DNA from 2 places in the Formosa haliotis genome. Region 2 is predicted to be linked to the other one. Evidence: riboswitches for the same ligand, from Rfam matches in the RefSeq annotation. Region 2 holds a riboswitch; the other holds the start of a gene.
The links. Region 2 has a riboswitch for cobalamin ahead of A9D35_RS00165 (TonB-dependent receptor plug domain-containing protein). Riboswitches for the same ligand answer to the same signal wherever they lie in the genome.
Positions count from the first base shown of each region.

Region 1: linked by a shared signal. The riboswitch ahead of A9D35_RS04255 (TonB-dependent receptor plug domain-containing protein) and the one ahead of A9D35_RS00165 (TonB-dependent receptor plug domain-containing protein) in region 2 are both predicted to bind cobalamin.

Region 1 covers NZ_BDEL01000001.1:1,008,684-1,012,774, forward strand. Annotated here, with positions in the region: gene A9D35_RS04250 (YncE family protein) at 1-453, opposite strand, end outside; gene A9D35_RS04255 (TonB-dependent receptor plug domain-containing protein) at 470-2,533, opposite strand; cobalamin riboswitch at 2,589-2,777, opposite strand; gene A9D35_RS04260 (CDP-alcohol phosphatidyltransferase family protein) at 3,107-3,871, opposite strand; gene A9D35_RS04265 (putative type IX sorting system protein PorV2) at 4,087-4,091, shown strand, end outside.
Region 2 covers NZ_BDEL01000001.1:32,603-36,693, reverse strand. Annotated here, with positions in the region: gene A9D35_RS00170 (ABC transporter substrate-binding protein) at 1-859, opposite strand, end outside; cobalamin riboswitch at 1,069-1,283, shown strand; gene A9D35_RS00165 (TonB-dependent receptor plug domain-containing protein) at 1,314-2,939, shown strand; gene A9D35_RS19350 (TonB-dependent receptor) at 2,930-3,145, shown strand; gene A9D35_RS00160 (DUF5074 domain-containing protein) at 3,156-4,091, shown strand, end outside.

The sequences.
Region 1 (4,091 bases), 980 kb from region 2:
GGGATCGCCAATAGTTCCTAAATAGGTGCTTAAATAGGCTTTCCCTTCGTAAAAGGTAATGTAGCGGCAATTATCAACATTTATTTGCTTTAATTTTACGCCAGTATTTACATCTAAAACTTCTACTTTATTAGATGCATTTACTACGATATACATTTTAGAACCATATATTCCAATATCGTTTGCAACATCTCCTAAACCTCCTACTTCTGATGGATTTGCACTTTTAAAACGTTCTCTTTTATATTCGCCCGTTTCAAAATCCATATAATCTAAGGAGGCTTTATTCATAAACATATTACCTTCGTTTATAAGGTAAAATCCTTTTAAGGCAGTGTCTGTGTCGTCGGGTAACTCCGGCGTTTGTGGATCTTCATCTGTAGGAATAGGATCTTCTGTTCGGCAGGAACTTAAAACTAAAATGGTGGCAAAAAGGAGGACATAAGTTTTCATTGGTACGTATTAAAATTTAAAGTTTATAATTAAGTGTAAAGCGATACGATCGCCCTGGCATGGGGAAATTTCGTATCACATCGTATTGCTGATCTAAGAGATTATTAATTTCTATACCCAACAGAAGTGGGTTTTTAAACCATTTAAAACCGTAAGTAAGCGACATATCATGCGTATACCAGGGTTGTAAATAATTTGAGGCAATGTTTGCTTTTTGACTATATCGACTCCCAGTATATATAAAACTGTAATTTAAATTGAATGCTTTATAGGCCGCCATAACCGTGGCGCTTCCACTATGCAAAGGGATATAAGGAATTTGATGACCATAACTGTTACTATTTGGGGTAACATCTACCGCGTGCTGATAGGCATAATTAAGCATCGCGGAAAGGTCGACACGCGATGAAATTTTTACAGAAGATTTTAATCCGAGTTCTAGTCCAGTAGTTTCTACTTTTCCTAAATTAAGCATCATCCACCTAAACAAATTAGCCCCAGGCACAGCAACTATTTTGTCTGTAATCCAAACTTTATACACATCGGCTTGAACTTCAAAAAAGTAATTAGATCCTGAATGTTGATACGAAAATCCGAAATCTATTTGTTCAGAATTTTCAGGTCTTAAAAACGTATTTCCAACAAAAGTGTAATACAAATCGTTAAAAGTTGGCATTCTAAAAATATTCTTATAAAAAGCTCTTAATCGGAAATCTGAATTTTTAAAAGGTTGTAAATTGATTAAAAATGAAGGTGAAAATTTTTGAAAATCGTCTGCCGATTCGTAGGCCTGAACTGTTTCATTCACTGTTGTGCTCAAGACACTTAATTGCAGATTTAAACGTTTAAAACGAAGGTTGCTGGCTAGAGCGTTTAACATTGAAAATCGTTTGGGATAAGCAAACCTGTACAAATTGGCATCTAGAGTATTTTCTTCGAAATCTGAAGCTAAAGACAGCTCCCAATACGGTTTTAACTGAACCGTATTTACTAGAGAGGTATAATATTTTTTTTGATGGTACTGATTATCTAATATCCCATCTAACGAAACGATTTCCGGATCGACATAACGCGTAAAATCTGTTTCATACTTAGCTCTAATAACAAAAAAATAAGCATCGTTAACCTGATATTTATATTCCCCTTGAATAAAATTATTTTTATCCCAAAGGCGTTGTGGCCGTGTAAACCGATTGGCTACAATAGCTCCAGGCAAACCACGCTCGGAATTAAAATAATAGTATTTTATATACCAACTCGATTTAGAAGAAGGGTTTCCGTATAAACCTGCTTCTACCCGATGCGATTTGATGTCTGCGTTTTTTCGAACAGCTGTCGTATCGTAGCTGCCATTGGTATATCTGAACTTATATTCGCCATCGGCAGAAACCAATTCCGAACTTATTCGCGTCGCTATTTTATCGCTTAACCGATAATCGAAGGAAAATGACGGATTAAACAAGCCAAAAGAGCCTGTTTTTAGAGTGACATCTGCGTCGTACTTTTTAGTAGCGTCCGTATTAGGCCCTTTAGATTTTAAGTATATACTGTTGGCAGAAGCATAGCCATTCGCCGATAAATCCAGATCGGTTTTTTGTCCCTGATACAAGCTTACTTGTTCCATATTATTTAAGGAATACTTCCCCAGATCGACCTGTCCGTTTTGAGCATTTCCTAAGCGAACACCATCGTAAAACACCCCTGTATGCTGCGAACCCATACTACGGATGTTTACAGTTTTTATGCCGCCAACCCCGCCATAATCTTTTAATTGTACACCACTAAAATACCGAATGGCATCGGCCACATTTAAACTATTTAAGCGCTGTAAAGTGGCACCATCTAAAGTTTGTACGGGAGCTGGAGACACGTGCTTTTTATACTGCGTAGCATTGTATTTTAAAACCACTTCGTTAAGGGTAGTTGCAGAAATACTATCCTGTTCTTGTGCCCAACAAGACATAGAAAAGCAGCAGACTAAATAGCCCGTGAAACCAATACCTAAAAACGATTTTAAAAACGCCACCTCAATTAATTTTGCACCAACGAGGATGGCTTGGCCAAGCATAACTATGGCCATTCCAATAGAGAAGAATGGTAAAATCCTAATCCCAGCTTTTATCCCCGAAAGCTATTTGAATTACTAGAAAATGGCAGGTCTTCTGACTTACTCCTTCCACCTGGCCTTCCCATTCTATTGAATAGTGACCGTAAATTAGGCTTCCGTTAAGAGCTTACAGCTGCGGGACAGTTCCGGATTTTCACCGAATTCCCTTTTAATGTATGCGTTAAAAAACGCAACAACCATTATCCTTTTTTAAATTTTAAAGAGCAAATCTAATCAAATATTTATAGAACAAACCATCTAAATTTGTCCGCCATATTATTAAATTTATTTTTAAACTAATTTTATTTCACTTTTTTTAAGCTTCAAAATTTTGTTTAAAACTGCGACAAATGTAACCGCTAAAAATGTAGATATTCATGACTTTTGTCATGTATAAGATTTATAATTTTAAAGTTGATTTTTTTAAAATTGGTATTGAATTATAGCATGAAATACCATCTAACCATATGCAATTCATACTGAATAGAATTCTATTCTTCAGATGATTGAAGTATTCAAAAAAACACGCCTAGTAAAGGAAAAAATTTAATACGACCCTTTAATAACCACATCTAGCATAGACATGGCTACATACGTAAGTATAATAATAGGAATCGCTGCAAATTTTAAAACAATAAGCAATACAATACTTATTATTAAAAAGATATAACGAATGGCATTGGGTTTAAAATCGAACGATTTAAATTTTAAGGCAAAAAGTACAATAGGTGCATTTAATAAAATGGTACTTGTAATAGTTAAAGCTATTAAAAACCCTTGATTCATGATAATGGCATTTACCATTTCGTTAGGTTGTAATTCTAAAATTAACGGTAACGAAATAATTAATAAGGTATTTGCTGGAGTTGGTAAGCCTTTAAAATAGTCTTGCTGTTCTTCATCTAAATTGAATTTTGCTAAGCGATATGCCGACGATAAGGTTATAAAAAAACCAATAACAGGTAATACCGATGGCATAATGGCATCGCCACTAAAATAGGCATTCCACGATCCTTCATCGGTAACCATTTCTGGTCTTTGCATGCTTAAACTTAATAATTTATACATCACTATACCAGGAACAACGCCGCTGGTAACCATATCGGCCAAAGAGTCTAATTGCAAGCCTAGTTCTGAAGACACTTTTAATTTTCGTGCTGCAAAACCGTCGAAAAAATCAAAAAAGATACCACCAAATACAAAGGCTGCTGCCGCTATAAAATGACTATGAGTCGCGAAGATTACAGCTATACATCCACAAAATAAATTCAGTAAAGTAAGGGCGTTTGGAATGTGGTTTTTAATCGACATATTTAAAGTTAGTTTTTGTAAAAAAACAAAGAAATAAGGTGTAAAACAAGGCCCTTTGTAAAAATAACACAATAAGATATCATTTTGTAAGTTACATATTTGGTCTGTTTATTATATGAACCGACTTTATAAACTGATTTGCAACCGAAAGAGAATGCAGAAAATAAAGTTTTTTACCCAATAAAATTATCTGCATATTTGTAAAAAATTTAGCATTGAG
Region 2 (4,091 bases):
GCGCTAAACTCCCTGCTCCTTGTGTGTTTTTCCATAAATAATTGGTATTCGCATCTTGTAGCAATTGGGCCTCGGCACTCGTCCCGTTAGGTAAATACCACACATCCTTATGCATAGCACCGCTTAAAATACTCGGCTTATCACTTACCGTAGCTGCTAATTTTTTAGCGTTTACATATTCGGTTTCTATAATATTATAAACCTGATCGGCTTGGGCTTCCTTTTTAAAAAGTACACCAAAAAGTTTTATCCATTCGGCTTTGGCTAGTGGAGATGTTTCCACCCAGTCGCCATTGTACATCACAGGAATATTTGCATTTTTTACTTGCTCTAAAGCGCGATTATTCCCATCTACACCAAAAGCCATTACTAACTCAGGTCGCAATTCTAACAACACCTCGGTATTTATACCTTCGTTTTTTCCAAGTTCCCGAATTTCATTATTATCTATACGATGTCTAATATGCTCTGAAGACACATATTGAGTGCCTGGAAAACCAACTAATTTATGCGCTTCATCTAACAATTCCAATCCTGGTAAATGTGTAGTAGATGTTACTACAATGCGCTCAATAGGAATTGGAATTACCGCCTCAAAATCGGATGATTTTAAATCTACCTTATCCTGAAAAGCTCTATCTACCAAAGCAAATTTATAGGTCTTTTCTGCTTTTGGCCACGGACTATAAATCTCTAAAACTTTGTAATTTTTATACGTTTTAACAGAAAATCCTTTAGCGTGTTTTAAAGGTAAATCAACACCTGGATCTTGAACTTCTTTAACTTGTTTTGCTTCGTTTTTACAACTGAAAACAAACACTAAAAAGACTAATAATAAAGATTTTAACTGTAAAGACATAGTTTAAATATTAATTAAAACGGACTGTAAAATGGTTTTTAAACACCGATAAGAATCAAGAATTTTAACATTAAAAACACTTCAAATGTAAGCATATAAATTTCAGTCAAAATAAAAATATTTATTTTTTTTGAAAGGTTATATCTGTCTCCTTACAAACTACTCTACAAAAAAAGTGGGATTTACATTCCAATAATAATAAAATCCTTATTTTTGCTGCGAATTTTGGTTCATATTACTTTAAGTGATGGATTAAATGGGAATTGAGTGCAAATCTCAAACTGTTCCCGCAACTGTAATCTTAGTTTTGCTTAGCAAAATGCTTGTTATTGATACTTCAACATACCACTGATTTTAATTTTAAATTGGGAAGGTGAATTAACAAGACGAAAGTCAGGAGACCTGCCAAATTCAGCATAAACGAACGGCTTTCGGGAAAAAGGTCTTAAGATATATGAAACAAAAACTATCACTCTATTTTTTAATTTCCTTGTGTTTTTCAGCAACTCTTGCTGCGCAAACCGATGCGGTTCAAAATTTAGAAGAAGTTTTAATCACCACCGACTCGCAACTAAAAACATTTAGTAATACTCAATCTATTTTAGTCTTATCGGATAGTATCATCTCAATAAATAAGCCCTCTTTAACTTCGCTTTTAAATTATAACACACCTATTTATTTTAAAGAAAATGGTTTGGGCATGGTATCCTCACCTTCTTTTAGAGGCACAACTGCGCAACAAACCGCTGTTATTTGGAATGGGATAAATATAAATTCTCAGCTTAACGGACAAACAGATTTTAACACCTTAAACACTTCAGATTTTAATGCGATTAGCGTAAGAAGTGGTGGCGGTAGTGTTATTTACGGGAGTGGTGCGATTGGCGGAAGTATTCATTTAAATAATGCATTCGACTATTCTGAAGGTTTTAAAAATACCATACATAGCCGTTACGGAAGTTTTAATACCCTATTATTTAATTATAAAAGTAACATAGTGGTAAATAATTTAAGCGCCAATATTAGTATTAGTAGAAACAGCTCAGATAACGATTATGAATTTGTAGATTCCGATAATTATAATCGCAACGGCGCCTATTACAATACCAGTTTAAATGCTAATATTAGTTATAGATTAAACACCAAAAATATACTAAAATTGTATAGTTATGCTTTTGATGGGGAGCGCCATTTTTCTTTAATTCTTCCTAATGAAACGCCTACTAAATATCAGGATTTTAATACCCGAAATTTAATTGAATGGAATGGGTTCTACAATAACATAATATCGAAATTGAAACTAGCTTATATTACCGAAGATTATAAATATTTCGATAATATAAATACCAACTCGAATGCTTTTGGGGGTGTAAACTCTATAATCGCAAAATACGATTTTACCTATACCCCTTCAGAAAAAATAACGCTTAATGCGATTGCCGATTATACACAAAACAAAGGTGAAGGCTCAAGCATAGATGATGAAAAACGACAAATAGCAAGTTTTAATCTTCTTTACAAGCATCAATTAACCACGTGGTTTTTATACGAATTAGGTTTCAGGCAAGAGCTTACAGATAGTTATAACAGTCCGTTTTTATATAATTTAGGCCTACAAATTCAAATTAGTTCGCCTTATTATATCACGATTAATGGGTCTAAAAATTTTAGAATTCCAACCTTTAACGATTTGTATTGGGAAGGCAGTGGTAATCCCGACTTAAAACCAGAAACATCCTATCAAGCAGAACTAGGAAATCATCTTAAATTTAAAAATATAAACCTGTCGTTAACCGCCTATTATAACGACATTACAAATATGATTAGATGGCTACCAAACGGTTCTAATTGGCAACCTATTAATACAGATCATGTAATTACCTACGGTTTAGAAGGACTCCTACAGTATACAAAAACATTTAACCAACATCAAATAACCGTTAATAGCACCTATGCGTACACGGTTTCAGAAAACCAAGCTACCAATAAACAACTTATTTATGTGCCTTATCATAAAGCAACTGCAAGTTTAGGTTATAGCTTTAAAAATATATCTGCTTTTATCAGTTTATGTATGTAGGAAACGTATTTACAACTACAGATAATATTTCAAAATATGAATTAGATGGCTATCAAATCTCAAATATCGGATTAGATTACACCTTCTGTAACACCTTTACTTTAGGAGGACAGCTTAATAATATATGGAACGAAAACTACCAAAGTGTTTCTAGTAGATATATGCCTGGACGAAATTATTCAATTTACTTAAATATAAATTTTTAATTATTACACTATGAAACAGATACACAAATTTTTTGCAGTTGCCTTAGTTAGTGCAGCTATGTTTAGCTCTTGTAGCAAAGACGATGACGATAATACACCCGATGTACCAAATGGCATTTACGACCATGGTTATTTTGTTTTAAACGAAGGACAATTTGGAAACCCTAGAACTTCTGGAGTTACATTTATAGGAGAAGATGGTTCTCAAGACAATGATATTTTTGAAAATGTGAACCCTACAGCTTCAGAACTTGGAGATGCTTTACAAAGTATGTTTTTTGATGATGACCATGCCTATATAATTTCGGGAGCCTCAAATCAAATTACAGTAGTAGACCGTTATTCTTTCGAATATATTGCAACTATAGATTCAGATCTTGCATCTCCTAGATATGGTGCTATTGCAGAAGGTAAGGCCTATGTAACCAACTCTAACGGATGGGATGATGGTTCAGACGACTTTGTTACAGTTATAGATTTAACAGATTATTCTACCTCTACATTTAATATGAAGAATGCAGAGCGTGTTATTGAAGACGATGACATGATCTATTTTGCTAATGGATATTTTGGTGCTGGAAACCGTGTTACGGTATTAGACCCAAATACAGAATCGACTACAGAAATTGATTTAGGTGAAGGAAATTCTCCTAATTCTCTTGAGGAAGAAGACGGAAGTTTATATGTTTTAACTAATAATGCCGTTTCAACTAGTTCTTCTATTTTTAAAATCAACTTAAGCACAAATACTATTGCTTTAAAAATTGATTTACCTGCAGAACTTCAAAATGCAAAACAATTACATATTGAAGATGACATTATGTATTTTACAAATGCAACTTCTGTATTTAAACTAAACACAAATGCCGACGAAAATTCTTTCGCTCAAGTGTTAGAATACGAATCAACTTCAGAATACGGAGCGATGTACGGGTTTGCTGTAGAA